2 regions of the Sanguibacter antarcticus genome follow, and region 1 is predicted to be linked to the other one. Evidence: riboswitches for the same ligand, from Rfam matches in the RefSeq annotation. Region 1 holds a riboswitch; the other holds the start of a gene.

Region 1 (7,575 bases):
AGGGCTGCGGCAGCGATCGACAAGATCGCCGACGAGACGCTGGTCTTCGCCCGATGGACCCGTCTCGCGGGGTCGGAGTTCCCGGCGTCGGCGCTGAAGAACGCACGCCAGACCCCGAAGCAGGGCTCCGAGACGAGCGGCGCGACCCAGCGGCACGCACGCCCGGCGACGAGCTCGGTCCCCACCGTCAAGACGTCGACGGCCGCCGTGCCCCGCGTCGGCACCGCCCGGAGCGAGACGGCTCACCTCGACTCACGGTCCGAGCTCGACGAGCACCAGCGCAAGCTCGTCGCGCAGTACCGGGCCGAGCGCGGGCACTGAGCCGAGCAGCGACGCTCCCCGAGCGCCGCTCGGAGGAGCGCCGCTCGGGGAGCAGGCCTCAGACCTGCTGCGCGTCGTATGCGGTCACGTGCGCGTGACCCTGCCTGTTCAGGCGAGCTGCTCGCGCACGGTGCGGGCCGCCGCGACGAGGTGCTGCAGAGACGGTGTCGTCTCGGCGTAACCGCGCGTCTTGAGCCCGCAGTCCGGGTTGACCCACACGAGAGCCGGGTCCACGGACTTCACCGCGAGCTCGAGAAGATCGGTGACCTCCTCCTGGGAGGGCACGCGCGGCGAGTGGATGTCGTAGACCCCCGGGCCGACCCCGCGGGCGAAGCCTGACGCGGAGAGCTCCGGCAGGATCTCCATGCGCGACCGGGCCGCCTCGATCGAGGTGACGTCCGCGTCGAGAGCGTCGATCGCACCGATGACCTCGCCGAACTCCGAGTAGCACAGGTGCGTGTGGATCTGCGTGTCCGGGCGCACCCCCGCGGTCGCGAGCGTGAACGAGCCGACCGACCAGTCGAGGTACGCCTGCTGGTCCGCGCGCCGCAGCGGCAGGAGCTCCCGGAGCGCCGGCTCGTCGACCTGGATGATCGCGATGCCCGCGGCCTCGAGGTCGGCGATCTCGTCGCGCAGGGCGAGGCCGATCTGGTTGGCCGTCTCCCCGAGGGGGATGTCGTCCCGGACGAACGACCACGCCATGATCGTCACCGGCCCGGTGAGCATCCCCTTGACGGGCTTGGCCGTGAGCGACTGCGTGTACTGCGTCCAGCGGACCGTCATCGGAGCCGGGCGCGAGACGTCGCCCCAGAGGATGGACGGACGCGTGCAACGGGACCCGTAGGACTGGACCCAGCCGTTGCGCGTCACCGCGAACCCGTCGAGCAGCTCGGCGAAGTACTGGACCATGTCGTTGCGCTCGGCCTCGCCGTGGACGAGGACGTCGATCCCGATCTCCTCCTGGAGGTCGACCACGCGACCGATCTCTGCGCGCATCTCGTCCTCGTACGCCTCGAGCGACAGGTCGCCCTTCGCGTGCGCGGCGCGTGCCTTGCGGATCTCGACGGTCTGCGGGAACGACCCGATCGTCGTGGTCGGCAGGAGCGGGAGGCCGAGCCGGGCGGTCTGCGCGGTGCGGCGGTCCTCGACGGACCCGCGGTGGAAGTCGGCGTCCTTCAGTGCGGCGGTGCGGGCACGGACCGCGGTGTCGACGACCCCCGCGGCCTGGGCGCGGCTGGCGACGGCGTCGCTCGCGTCGAGAAGAGCCGCGTGGACCGACTCGCGTCCCTCGGCCAGGCCCTGGGCGAGCGTGACGACCTCGACGACCTTCTGGTCGGCGAACGCGAGCCACGACCGCAGCAGCGGGTCGAGGTCTGGCTCGTCGTCCGCGTCGTGCGGGACGTGCTGGAGCGACGTCGACGTGCCGACGGCGACCGCGGCCGCGCCGAGGCCCTCGAGCTGTTCGAGGATCTCGAGCTTCGCCGAGAGGTCGGCGCGCCAGATGTTGTGGCCGTCGATGACGCCGCCGACGAGCGTCTTCGTCTCCAGCCCTGCGACGGGACCTGTCGGCGCTGAACCCTTGACGAGGTCGATCGCGATCGCCTCGACGTCCGTGGCGGCGAGGACCGGGAGCGCGTCCTGGAGATCGCCGAACGGCGCACCCACGAGGATGGCCGGACGCTCGCCGCGCGGCAGCTCCGTGGCGAGCGCGCGGTACGCCTCTGTGAGGGCGGCGTGCACCTCGTCGAGCGGGACGTCGATCGTGTCGGTCACCAGACCTGGCTCGTCGAGCTGGACCCACGGGGCGCCGGCGGCAGCGAGCGAACGGAGCAGCTCGGCGTAGACCGGGAGGAGGTCGGCGAGGCGCGCGAGCGGCTGGAAGCCGGTGGGCGCGACGTCTGACGGCTTGCTCAGCAGGAGGAAGGTGACCGGGCCGACGATCACGGGTCGGGTGGTCACGCCTGCGGCCTGGGCCTCGACGAACTCACGGACGATGCGGTCCGAGGCGAGCCGGAACGCCGTCTCTGGGCCGATCTCGGGGACGAGGTAGTGGTAGTTCGTGTCCAACCACTTGGTCATCTCGAGCGGGGCGTCGTCGCCCGCGCCGCGCGCCACGGTGAAGTAGCCCGCGAGGTCGAGGGTCCCGTCGTCGTCCTGGAGGGAGGCGAACCGGGCCGGGACGGCGCCGACCGTGACCGCGGCGTCGAGCACCTGGTCGTAGAAGGAGAAGGAGCCGGGGACCGACGCGTCGTCGGCGCGCAGGCCGAGGGCGACGAGCCGGTCGCGCGTCGCTGCGCGCAGCGTGGCGGCCGTGGTCTCGAGCTCGGCCTCGTCGATGCGGCCCGCCCAGAAGGACTCGACCGCCCTCTTGAGCTCGCGTCGTGGGCCGATCCGGGGGTAGCCGAGGATGGTTCCTGCCGGAAAGGTCGGAAGTGTCGCATCGTGCTGGGCAGAGCTGTGCCCCTGAGGTGTCGTCATGGTCATCCCTAGTGAGTTGCCGCGATGAGCGGAGTGGTGTGCGGGGATGCGCCGACCCACGGCCCGCTGGCCAGGTCCGGACCGGCGCCGGGGAGGACCCCGGTCGTCTGTCCGCCGCCGAGGTGTACGCCCTCGAGCAGGTCAAGTGCGGCTTCGTGCTTGTTGAACGTATAGATGTGCAGGCCCGGGGCTCCGGCTGCGAGGACGGCACCGGCGAGCTCGACGCTCGCCCGGATGCCGAGTCTGTGGCGTGCGGCCGGGTCCGAGACGGCTTCGAGGTCTCGGACGAGGGCCGACGGCGCGGGGACGCCGGTGAGCGCCTCGACCCGCGCGAGGCGGGCCGGGTCGGTCATCGGCAGGATGCCCGCGAGGATGGGGAGCGTCACGCCGGCGTCGCGCGCCTCCGCGACGAAGTCGACGTACGACTCGGGCTGGTAGAAGAGCTGGGTCATCGCGAAGTCCGCGCCTGCCTCCTGCTTCTGCAGCAGGCGCGCGACCTCCTGGCTCCGGGTGGTCCCAGCAGCGTGGTTGCCGTCGAGGAACGTGGCGACCGCGATCGTCAGCGGGTGGGCGGCCGAGCGCAGCGCGGTCGACGGGTTCGACGCGCAGCGGCCGGCCTCGACCTCGCGCAGGAGGGCGACGAGCTCGTCGGAGGAGTGCACGCCCTCGGGGTGCGGCTCCCAGTCTGGCTGATCCGCCGGCGGGTCGCCGCGCAGCGCGAGGAAGCTGCGCACGCCCTCGGCGAGAAACTCGTCGATCACCTCGGCGACGTTGTTGCGCGACGCCCCGACGCAGGTCAGGTGGGCGATCGGCAGCACCGGGGTGTGCTGGATGAGGCGGCTGACGACGGTCCGGGCGGTGTTGCGGTCCGTGCCTGCGGCGCCGTACGTCACCGAGATGAAGTCGGGACGCGCGGCGACGAGCCGTTCTGCGGTCGCCCAGAACTTCGGGGCCGCGTCGGGGTTGCGCGGGGGCATGAGCTCGAACGACACGGTCGGACGCTGGCGTGCGGCGGGTCGCTGAAGGGTGGTCGGTGCAGTGCGGGAAGCCGTCATGGGTCGCTCCATCGGACCTGGCGTTAGCACCCGCACCCTCAGGAGGCTTCCATTGTGGGGGGTTGCTGCGGCGTCGACGAGCCAGGACTCTCGACCGCTCTGGATGGTTGATCCAGCGTAAGACGCATCCACCCTATGAGCAACACTCTGCTCATAGGGTGGGACGGTCGGGTGACGAGCGGCGTCAGGTCAGATCTCGACCTTGAGAGCCTGGCGCCACTTGAGCGCCGTGCCTCCCTGCATGACGGCCCGCTGGTAGACACGCTCGCCCAGACGGAGCAGGGCGTAGGCAGCGAGCATGCTCAGGCCGAGCGCGATCAACGGCTCCCACAGCGGCACGTCGCCGTCGAGCATCCTGATCGGCATCGCGATCGACGAGATCACCGGCACATAGCTGGCGACCGTCAACCACACGCCGTCGGCGAAGAGGCCGACGAACAGGGCGACCATGATGACTGTCGTGATCGGCCCCGTGTTGGACTGCAGGTCCTCGCTGCGGCTCGCGAGCGAACCGAGGACCGCCCACACCGCAGCCAGCGCCGTGAAGCCGACGACGAAGAACGCGATGAACCATCCCGACGCCCCGAGCAACCAGCCGAGGTCTGACGCGACGCCCGTGACGTTGACCGCGACGAGCGCGACGACCGCGAACACGGCGATCTGCGCGAACGCGAGGATCGAGTTGCCGATGACCTTGCCGTAGAGGAGCTGACGGATCGGGATCGCCGTCGCGAGGATCTCCACCACGCGGTTCTGCTTCTCCTCGAGGACCGAGTTGGCGATCGCCATGCCGAAGATGATCGCCGCCATGTAGAAGAGGAACGCGAACACGAAGCCGACCGCCGACTTGATCGCCTCGTTCTGCTCGCTGCTCTCGAGCAGCTCGGTCGTGACCTCCGACCCCGCGGTGAGCGCCTCGACGGTGGTGCCCGCGGCCTGTGCGTTCGCGGAGAGGACCGAGGTCGAGACGCTCTGCGCGAGCGCGGAGGACAACGTGCCGTCCACCTCGTCCAGCCCGACGACGACCCACCCGTCCGTGCCGGCGACGAGCGCCGCATCGACGTCCCCGTCGCGGACAGCCTGCCGTGCAGCGACCTCGTCGGAAACATCCTCTGCTGTGAGCGTGTCGCCGGAGTCGTCCGCCTCGATCGTGACCGCGCCGCCGGCGACGAGCTCGCGAGCCTCCCCCGAGCTCACAGCGACCGTGTAGTCCGACGTCCTGCTCCCGAGGAACCCGGACACCGCCACACCCCCGATGATGAGGACGAGAGTCAGCCCGGTCGAGAGGAGAAAGTTCCGGTCCGTGAGCTTCACCATGATCTCGCGGACCATGACGACGAGCCACGGGTTCTTCACCGCGGGCATGTCGTCCTCCGGCGCGCGCACAGGCCCGGCAGGCAGCGTCACCCTGGTCGTGCTCTGCGTCGTGCTGCTCATCGTGTGACCTCCCGGTAGATGTCCGACAACGACGCGACGATCGGCGTGAACTCGCTCAGCCCCCGACCGACGGCCTCCTGGAGGACCCGCTGCTGCGCGCCCTCGTCGTCGAGCTCGAGGACAGCGTGGGGGCCGTCCACGTCGACGACACGAACTCCGGGCACGCCGCGCAGCCAGCCCGCGTCGGGCGCCGTCGTGATGGAGAACTGACGTGGCCCGCGCGACCGCAGCTGCGCGCTCGTCCCGGACGCCATGACCTTGCCGTCCGACAAGACGACGAGCGAGTCGCACAACCGGTCGACGAGATCGAGCTGGTGGCTCGAGAAGAGCACCGGGACTCCCTCGCGCAGACGGTCCCGGAGAAGGTCGACCATCGAGTCGACCGCCACGGGGTCGAGGCCCGAGAACGGCTCGTCGAGGACGAGCGCCGTCGGACGGTGCAGCAGGGACGCGGTGATCTGCACGCGCTGCTGGTTGCCGAGCGACAACGACTCGAGCTTGTCCTTGAGCCGGTCGCCGAGACCGAAGCGCTCGAGCATGCGCGTCGCCTCCGATGCGGCGTCCTTGCGCGTCATGCCGCGCAGCTGGCCGAGGTACGTCAGCTGGTCGACGATGCCCTGCTTCGGGTAGAGCCCCCGCTCTTCCGGCATATAGCCGAAGCGCGTGCGGTCCGTGAGCGCGATCGGACGCCCGCCCCAGAGGACCTCGCCGCCGTGGACGGTCAGGACGCCCATGATCATGCGCATCGTCGTCGTCTTGCCGGCGCCGTTGGCACCGACGAACCCCGTCATGCGTCCGGGCTCGACCGTGAACGAGACATCGTCCACCGCCGTCGTCTCCCCGAAGCGCCGGGTCAGGTTCCTCACCTCGAGCGAGGGTGCGTCGTGCGTCATCGTCTGCCCTACCTTCCGTCACGCTCAGCCTAGGGACGGAGGCGCCCGCGCAACTCCCCCGTCAGGGGGAACGGTGCTGCCGCGGGTCCCGTGCCGGGTCCGCCGAGCGGTCGGGGCTCCTCCTCAGGGGGGAGGTCAGCCCGCCGACCGGCCGAGCTCGCGCTGGAGACCGTGGCGGTACGCGAAGATCACGGCCTGGACCCGGTCCCGGGAGTCCGTCTTGGCCAGGATGTTCGACACGTGGGTCTTGACCGTCGACTCGCCGAGGTACAGCCGAGCCGCGATCTCGGCGTTGGACAGGCCCTCGGCGAGGACCTCGAGCACCTGGAGCTCCCGCGGTGTGAGCAGCGCCGCGGCGCTCGGAGCCCTGCTCGTCCCTGACCGCACGACGACAGGCGCGGGAGCCGATGACCGACCGACCACGTCCCCCGGCCGAGGAGGCTGCACGAGCCGCGAGATCACCTTGAGCGTCGCCTCCGGCGCGAGCAGCGCGTGCCCCTCCGCCACAGCGTGCACCGCCTCGACCAGGTCGCTCGGGTCAGCGTTCTTGAGCAAGAACCCGCTCGCACCGGCCGCAAGAGCGTCGAACAGGTAGTCGTCCCGGTCGAAGGTCGTGAGGATGACGACCTTCGCGAGGCCGCGCGCCACGATCTCCTGCGTCGCGGCGATCCCGTCCATGACCGGCATCTGCACGTCCATGAGCACCACGTCGGCAGGACAGACCATCAGCGCGGCCAACGCCTCCTCGCCGTTGGCAGCCTGCCCCACCACCTCGATGTCCTCCTCGACAGACAGGACCATCGCGAAACCCGACCGGACCAGAGCATGGTCGTCGACGATCAGGACCCGGACCGGAGCCGGCGTGCCGGGGAGCGCACCGCTCGTCGGAGCAGCGGGCACGGTCATGAGTGATACCTCTCGGTCGGGGACGTCATCGGCAGCCGGACACGCACGCGCCACCCGGAGCCTGCCTGGCGCGGACCGATCTCGGCCTCGCCGTGATGGAGGTGGACGCGCTCGCGGATGCCACGCAGCCCATAGCCTGATCCGGCTGTGCCTGACCGCGGATGCCCGTCGTCGACGACCTCGACCTCGACCCACGGGTGCACAGGTGCGGTGCCTGCTGGATCGGTCGCCGGGTCGGTCGGCTGCGCGAGCGACGGACCGGAGCCGGTCCGGACGCTCAGCCTGACGTGCCGCGCGGTCGAGTGCCGCGCGACGTTGGACAGCGACTCCTGGACGGTGCGGAAGAGCGACAGCGAGACCGGTCCGGGCACCGCGGACACGGGCCCCGCACCTTCGACGACGGTGACGACCACGTCGAGACCAGCGGCGCGGTGGACCTCAGCGAGCTCGTCGAGGTCGGCGAGCCCCGGCTCGGGCGCGCGCTG
Region 2 (7,575 bases), 290 kb from region 1:
GCCGGAGCCTTGCCACGCCTGGGCTTCACGCAGTTCTCCAGCGTCCGCCAGGGCAAGCGCTTCGAGCTCGAGGTCGACGGTCCTGTCACCGCCGAGGTGCTCGCCGCGGCCCGCGAGGCAGCCGAGCACGTGCTGTCCAACCCCATCATCGAAGACGTCGTCACCGTGTTCGACGCGTCCGACGATGTCGCAGCCGGATGAGCGACACCCAGCACCTCGGCGGCGCCCGCATCGGCGTCGTCACGTTCCCCGGGACGCTCGACGACCGTGACGCGGCCCGTGCCGTCCGGCTCGCGGGCGGGATCGCCGTCCCTCTGTGGCACGCCGACGCCGACCTGCACGGCGTCGACGCGGTCGTCCTGCCCGGTGGGTTCTCGTACGGCGACTACCTGCGCGCCGGTGCGATCTCGCGCTTCGCTCCCGTCATGGAGACCCTCGTCGACGCCGCGAACGGCGGGCTGCCCGTCCTCGGCATCTGCAACGGGTTCCAGATCCTCACCGAGGCGCACCTCCTCCCCGGTTCCATGGTGAAGAACGACGGCCTCGCGTTCCTGTGCACCGAGCAGACCCTCGTCGTGGAGAACGCGACGACCGCCTGGACCAGGGACTACACCCAGGGTGAGCAGATCACCGTCCCGCTGAAGAACCAGGACGGCCAGTTCGTCGCCGACGAGCACACCCTCGACGAGCTCGAGGGCGAGGGTCGCGTCGTGGTCCGCTACGCGGGGGCCAACCCCAACGGGTCGCGCCGCGGGATCGCCGGCATCACGAACGCGGCGGGCAACGTCGTCGGCCTCATGCCGCACCCCGAGCACGCCGTCGAGTCCGGTTTCGGGACGGCTGCGGTCCAGGGGCCCCGCGCGGGCACGGACGGTCTGAAGTTCTTCACGTCCGTCCTCGGCTCGCTCGTCCGCGCCTGATCGCCCGCTCGTCGTGACAGTTCCTGGGGTGCCTGACGCCGTCGTCGAGACCGTGCCGTGGGACCTCGCCGAGGTCGACGCCCTGCGGCGGGAGCAGCAGGTCGAGCTCCGTGGTCGGTACGGTTCCGGCGAGCCCGGACCGCCGCCGACCGGCCGCGGGCTCGTCGCGATGGTCCTCGTCCGGGTCGACGGCGAGCCGAGCGCGTGCGGCGCGGTCCAGGACATCACGGGGGAGCACCCCGACCTCGGGGCGGGACGCACCGGGGAGATCAAGCGCGTCTTCGTCCGTGTCTCTGCTCGGCGCCGCGGCCTGTCCAGGCTCGTCATGGCGGCACTGCACGAGCACGCGCGCGACGCGGGTCTCGACCGGCTCGTCCTCGAGACCGGCATGCTCCAGCCCGAGGCGATCGCACTCTACGAGGCGTGCGGCTACAGCCTGATCGACAACTACGGCCCGTACGCCACGGACCCGGTGTCCCTCTGCTACGCGTACGACCTCACCTGAAGAGTCCGCATCCGAGCAACCCCCTGGCCTGACTGGCCGGGCCCACGCCGGTGCCGGTGCCGGTGCCGGTGCAGGTGCAGGTGCAGGTGAGATCGGGCACTTGTCTCGGGCTCGGGCAGTCAATAGCCCTAGCCCGAGACAAGTGCCCGAGGTGGGTGCCGGTGTCCGGGGCGTTCGGCGACTACTGCACGATCCCAGCGTCGTCGCGGCGAGGCTCCGGAAGCACGCCGTCAGGTCGCCGCGAGGGCCCGCTCGACGTCCTCGATGAGGTCGAGGGGGTCTTCGAGGCCGATGCTCAGCCGCACGGTCGTCTCCATGATGCCGACCGCGGCGCGGCCGGCAGGGCCGAGCTTGCGGTGGGTCGTGGTCGCGGGGTGCGTGACGAGCGACTTCGCGTCGCCGAGGTTGTTGGAGATGTCGATGACCTCGAGCGCGTCGAGGAACGTGAACGCCCGCTTCTTCGCGGTCTCGGGGTCGGTGCCGTCGGGCACGGCGAGGTCGAAGGTCACGACCGTGCCGCCGCCTGACTGCTGCGACCGGGCGAGCTCGTGCTGCGGGTGCGACGGCAAGAACGGGTACCGCACACGCGTGATGCCAGGCAGCGTCTCGAGGTGCTCGGCGACCTTCAGCGCGGCGGCCGTCTGAGCATGGACGCGCAGCGGCAGCGTCTCGAGCCCCTTGAGGAGCACCCAGGCGTTGAACGGGCTCAGCGACGGCCCGGTGTTCCTGATGAACTTCTGCACCGGTCCGTCGATGTACTCCCTCGAGCCGAGGATCGCTCCGCCGAGCACGCGGCCCTGGCCGTCGATGTGCTTCGTGGCGGAGTAGACGACCACGTCGGCGCCGAGCGCGAAGGGCTGCTGGAGGACGGGGGTCGCGAAGACGTTGTCGAGGACGACGACGGCGCCGGCCGCGTGGGCGAGCTCGCACACGCGTCGGACGTCGACGATGTCCTGCATGGGGTTGGACGGGGTCTCGAAGAAGACGACGTCGGCGGGCGTGGCGAGGGCGGCCTCCCACTGGTCGGTCTCGTGACCGTCCACGTAGTCGACGACGACGCCCCAGTCGGCGAAGATCTCGTCGAAGATGACGACCGTCGACCCGAAGAGGGCCCGTGCGGACACGATGCGGGAGCCGGACTTCACGAGGGCGGCGAGGGACGTGAAGACGGCGGACATGCCGGTCGCCGTCGCGTAGCAGGCCTCGGCGCCGTCGAGCAGGCGGAGCCGCTCCTCGAACATGCGGACGGTCGGGTTGCCGTAGCGGGAGTAGATGAAGCGGTCGAGGTCGCCCTTGAAGGCGGCCTCGGCCTCGGCGCCGCTGCCGTAGACGTAGCCCTGTGTGAGGAAGATCGGCTCCGACGTCTCGTCGAAGTTCGAGCGGACCTGCCCGCCGCGCACGGCGAGCGTCGCAGGGCGCAGCGTCCGCGGGGCGGCCGTGCCGGGCACCGCGTTCACTCCGTGCCGGTGTACGTGGTCGACGGGAGGTCGCGCAGGAGCCACCCGTTGATGGTGCGTCGACCGTTGGCGTCGACGTCGCCCTCGAAACCTTCGAGGATGTTGTACGCGGGGCCGTAGCCGGCGGCTGTCGCGTCGCTGGCGGCGCCGATGGAGCGGTTGCCCGAGCGGCAGAGGAAGGCGATCGGACGGTCGTCGCCCGGCTGGAGCCCGGTCTTCTCCGCGACCTGTGCGACGAAGTCCTCGTTCGGCCCGGTGGCGGTAGCCCACTCGACGAAGGTGACGTCGCGGCCGTCGAGCTCGCTCACGTCGGGGACGCCGATCTGGCGCCACTCCGCCTCGGTGCGCACGTCGACGATCACTGCGCGGGGGTCGTCGCGCAGAAGGTCCCAGGCCTGCTGGGGGGTGAGGTCGCCTGCATAGGTCATGTTCGTGCCTCCGTCTGTCGTTCCATCGGTCCGGGCGGTAGCACCCTCACCTCGGTGGCCGAGGGGGTTGCTGCGGCGTCGTCGTGCCAGGTCACTCAGCCGCTCTGGATGGTCGTGCGTCTCAGGATCGCGCGCCACCCTGAAAATGAGACGCTCTGATCATATGGTGAGACGCTACCGGTTCGTGCGTTGACACGCACCTGATTGTCCCCGATCGTTGAGTCAGGTCACGAGTGCCAGCAGAATGCCCCGGCTTGCTGGCCGGCAACCCTCCTTCCGCGGTGGGGTGCCCCGGGTGAAGACCTGGCCGGAGTCAGTCGATCTCCGGCAAGCGCGGGACCGCACGCAGGTGCACAGCGGTCCCCTGATCGTCGAAGGACTCGCCATGTCTGTCACCACCACGCTCGATCGCACAGGCTCCGAGACCACGGCCGTCGAGCGCACGGCGACCGCGCTGGTCCCAGTAGCCGGTGTCGCGAGCTGTCTCCCTGTCGTCGGCTCCGACACCCTCGTCCCGCTCGTCGACGGCCGGACCGTCCCGTACGCCAATCTCGACTGCGCCGCCAGCGCCCCGGCGCTGTGTGCTGTCGCCGACCGCGTCACCGAGGTCCTACCCCTCTACGCGAGCGTGCACCGCGGCGCCGGCTACCTCTCGCAGGTCTCCACGGCTTTGTACGAGGCGAGCCGCCGCGCCATCGGATCGTTCGTCGGCGCCCGCTCCGACGACGTCACCGTCGTCACCCGCAACACCACCGACTCCCTCAACCTTCTCGCCGGATGCATCCCCGACGGCCCGGACGGGGCGCCGGGACGGGTTCTCGTCCTCGACGTCGAGCACCACGCGAACCTCCTGCCGTGGCAGCGCTCGGCCGGCGGAGCGACTGTCCTCGTCGGCGAGACGTCCGTCGCGGGAACGCTCGCCGCCCTGCGTGCGGAGCTCGCTGCCGCGCCCTATGCGCTCGTCGCCGTCACCGGCGCCTCCAACGTCACCGGGGAGTCCCTCCCTGTCGCGGACGTCGTCGCCGCAGTGCACGCCGCCGGAGCGCGCGTGGTCCTCGACGGCGCACAGCTCGTGCCGCACCGCCGCTTCTCGCTCTCGGAGACCGGCGTGGACTACATTGCCTTCTCAGGGCACAAGACCTATGCACCATTCGGGTCCGGTGTCCTCGCGGGACGCCGCGACTGGCTCGACGCTGGTGTGCCGTACCTCGCAGGGGGCGGCGCGGTACGCCACGTCGGCGTCGGTGACGTCGTGTGGACCGATGCGCCCGCCCGTCACGAAGCAGGGTCGCCCAACGTCGTGGGTGCGGTCGCCCTCGCTGCGGCCTGCGACGCGCTCGCCGCGCTCCCCGAGGGTGTGCTCGCCGGGCACGAGGCCGCCCTGCGGACCCGCCTGGTCAACGGGCTGTCTACCGTCCCGGGGGTCCAGATCGTCACGGCCTGGGCCGACGCGGTCGATCCGGTCGGTGTCGTGACCTTCTCGGTCGTCGGCCACGACCCGGGGCTCGTCGCTGCGTACCTGTCTGCCGAGCACGGCATCGGGGTCCGCGACGGCCGGTTCTGCGCCCACCCGCTCCTCGCCCGGCTCGGCTACGACGCGGGTGCAGTCCGCGCGAGCGTCGGCGTCGGCACCACCCTCGACGAGGTCGACCGGTTGGTCACCGCGCTCCATGCCTACGTGTCCACCGGGCCTGTCGCCCGCTACGAGATCGTGGACGGGTGCTGGGCCGTGGTCGACGACCCCCGGCCACTGCCCACAGGCTCCGGGCTCACGGGGCTCGTCGGAACTGCTGCCGCAGCCTTCGGAGCCGGTGGCCCGGCGTGCGGCCCGGCACCTGCGTGACGCCCTTGAGCGCTCTGTCGCTTTTCTTCGTTTAGTCGATTTTACAATGAGGTGTGCTTATCGTGGAGAGCATGAAGCACTCTACGACTCCTCGCCGCGTTCTCCATGCTCTGTGTCTCGGTTCCCTCGTCCTCGCACTGACTGCGTGCGAGGACGTCAGAGCCATACCGTGGCCAGCAGCCGGGACAGGAACAGCAACCGACTCGGCGACCGCGGACGCTACTCCTGAGCCCTCTCCTGTCCAGTCAGCCGACCTGGAAGCCACCACAGATGAAGGTACCGCGGAGCCGGTCGAGGTCGCGGTGCCGGATGATGTGGTCCCCGCACCTGTACCCGCTGCCCTCCCCGAAGACGTCGTCCCAGACGAGGCCGCTCCCGCAGAGCCCGTCGTGGTTGAGCCCGTCGCGACGGCCGAGGTGGTCGTGAGCGCCGCGTACCCTGACGACGCGGTCGGCGACTACCAGCTGGGCGGTTCCTACACACCGCCCGCAGGCGTCAACCTCGTCGTGCGCGACAGCACCTCCAAGCCCGCACCAGGCCTGTACAACATCTGCTACATCAATGGCTTCCAGACGCAGTCCGACGACTCTGACGCGTGGCTCAAGGACCACCCCGAGCTCGTCCTGCACGTCGACGGCGAGCCGGTCGCCGACCCCGGATGGCCGGACGAGTACCTCCTCGACGTGTCCACGGCCGCGAAGCGCACAGCCATCGCTGACATCATGGCCGTCACGATGACGTCGTGCGCCGACAAGGGCTTCGACGCGATCGAGTTCGACAACCTCGACTCTTACCTCCGTTCCGACGACGCCCTCGACATCGACGACGCCGTCGCCACCGCACGGCTGTACACCGAGCGCGGGCACGCGCTCGGGCTCGAGGTCGGGCAGAAGAACACGGCCGAGCTCGGCTCCCGCGGACGCGACGAGGTCGGGTTCGACTTCGCGATCGCCGAAGAGTGCGGAGTCTACGAAGAGTGCTCCGACTTCACCGACGTCTATGGCAGCCACGTCTTCGCTATCGAGTATCCCGAGGACGGGGACTTTGCCGAGTCGTGCGCGAGCCCCGGCCGCCCGGACAACATGATCCTGCGTGATCTCGACCTCGTCACCCCCTCTGACAGCGACTACGTCTACGAGCGCTGCTGACACCGTCGCGGCGTCCGGCGCGGCTCACCCCTTCACGCACAGGAGAGTGCGAAGCCGCGCCACCACCTCGACGAGGTCAGACTGCGCTGCGATGACCGCGTCGAGGTCCTTGTAGGCAGCGGGGATCTCGTCGACCACGCCGGCGTCCTTGCGGCACTCGACGCCTGACGTCTGTGCCGCGAGGTCGTCCGTCGTGAACTCCTTCTTCGCCCGTGTCCGGGACATCCGTCGGCCCGCGCCGTGCGACGCGGACTGGAACGACGCGTCGTTCCCGAGCCCCCGCACGATGTACGAGCCTGTCCCCATCGACCCGGGGATGAGCCCGAGGTCGCCGAGCCCCGCCCGGATCGCACCCTTGCGGGTGACGATGAGCTCCGCACCGCCGATCTGCTCGACCGCCACGTAGTTGTGGTGGACGTTGACCGCCTCGTCGAACTCCACGACCACGCCGGCGAAGGCCTTCCGGACCTCGTCGACGACGAGCGCCATCATCACCGCACGCGAGCGTGCCGCGTACTCCTGCGCCCACCGCAGGTCCGTGAGGTACGCATCCATCTGCGGGGTCCCCGCGAGGAACACGGCCAGGTCCCTGTCCGGCAGCGTGAGGTTGTGGTCCAGACCCTTCGCGATCGACACGTGGCGCTCCGCGAGCTCCTTGCCGATGTTCCGCGACCCGGAGTGCAGCTGCAGCCACACCTGGTCGTCCTGGTCGGTGCACAGCTCGATGAAGTGGTTGCCGCCGCCGAGCGTCCCCAGCTGCTTGCGTGCCCGCGCCTCGAGCTGCTGCACCCCGCCGTGGAGCGTCGAGAACCGGCCCCACAGCGAGGCCGTGCCCGAGACGAACGCGGCGCTCGCCGGGCCGGAGCGCACGGGCCGGAGCCGGCTGACGTCGACGGCCGAGCCGTGCGAGTGGAAGCCGACCGGAACAGCACGCTCGAACGCCGAGCGGAGCGGGCCGAGGTCGTCGGGCAGGTCGGACGCCGTGAGCGAGGTCCGGACGCCGATCATGCCGCAGCCGATGTCCACGCCGACGGCGTTGGGCGACACGGCGTCACGCATCGCGATGACGGATCCGACGGTCGCCCCCTTTCCGAGGTGGACGTCTGGCATGACGCGGACGCCCTCGACCCACGGCAGCGCTGCGATGGTGCGCAGCTGCTGGAGCGCCTGCTGGTCGACGTCGTGCGGGTGCGCCCACATGAGCGTCGGCGCTTTTGCGCCCGGGAGGGGGACGGGGAACTCGGCGTGCATGCTGCCTCTCTCGATCGGTGCCG

Evidence for each region. A riboswitch is a leader RNA that binds a small molecule or an ion and turns the genes downstream of it on or off. The one in region 1 is predicted to bind S-adenosylmethionine.
Region 2: another riboswitch for S-adenosylmethionine. It lies ahead of ATL42_RS14760 (rhodanese-like domain-containing protein); the one in region 1 lies ahead of ATL42_RS13285 (methylenetetrahydrofolate reductase).

What each region holds. Positions count from the first base shown of each region.
Region 1 covers NZ_PDJG01000001.1:2,932,652-2,940,226, forward strand. Annotated here, with positions in the region: gene ATL42_RS13275 (hypothetical protein) at 1-321, shown strand, start outside; gene metE (5-methyltetrahydropteroyltriglutamate--homocysteine S-methyltransferase) at 430-2,799, opposite strand; gene ATL42_RS13285 (methylenetetrahydrofolate reductase) at 2,808-3,854, opposite strand; SAM riboswitch class I at 3,860-3,964, opposite strand; gene ATL42_RS13290 (ABC transporter permease) at 4,044-5,291, opposite strand; gene ATL42_RS13295 (ABC transporter ATP-binding protein) at 5,288-6,184, opposite strand; gene ATL42_RS13300 (response regulator) at 6,320-7,090, opposite strand; gene ATL42_RS13305 (sensor histidine kinase) at 7,087-7,575, opposite strand, start outside.
Region 2 covers NZ_PDJG01000001.1:3,225,987-3,233,561, forward strand. Annotated here, with positions in the region: gene purS (phosphoribosylformylglycinamidine synthase subunit PurS) at 1-201, shown strand, start outside; gene purQ (phosphoribosylformylglycinamidine synthase subunit PurQ) at 198-920, shown strand; gene ATL42_RS14750 (GNAT family N-acetyltransferase) at 949-1,425, shown strand; gene ATL42_RS14755 (O-succinylhomoserine sulfhydrylase) at 1,656-2,882, opposite strand; gene ATL42_RS14760 (rhodanese-like domain-containing protein) at 2,879-3,310, opposite strand; SAM riboswitch class I at 3,330-3,425, opposite strand; SAM riboswitch class IV at 3,536-3,650, shown strand; gene ATL42_RS14765 (aminotransferase class V-fold PLP-dependent enzyme) at 3,696-5,153, shown strand; gene ATL42_RS14770 (endo alpha-1,4 polygalactosaminidase) at 5,225-6,301, shown strand; gene ATL42_RS14775 (RtcB family protein) at 6,326-7,552, opposite strand.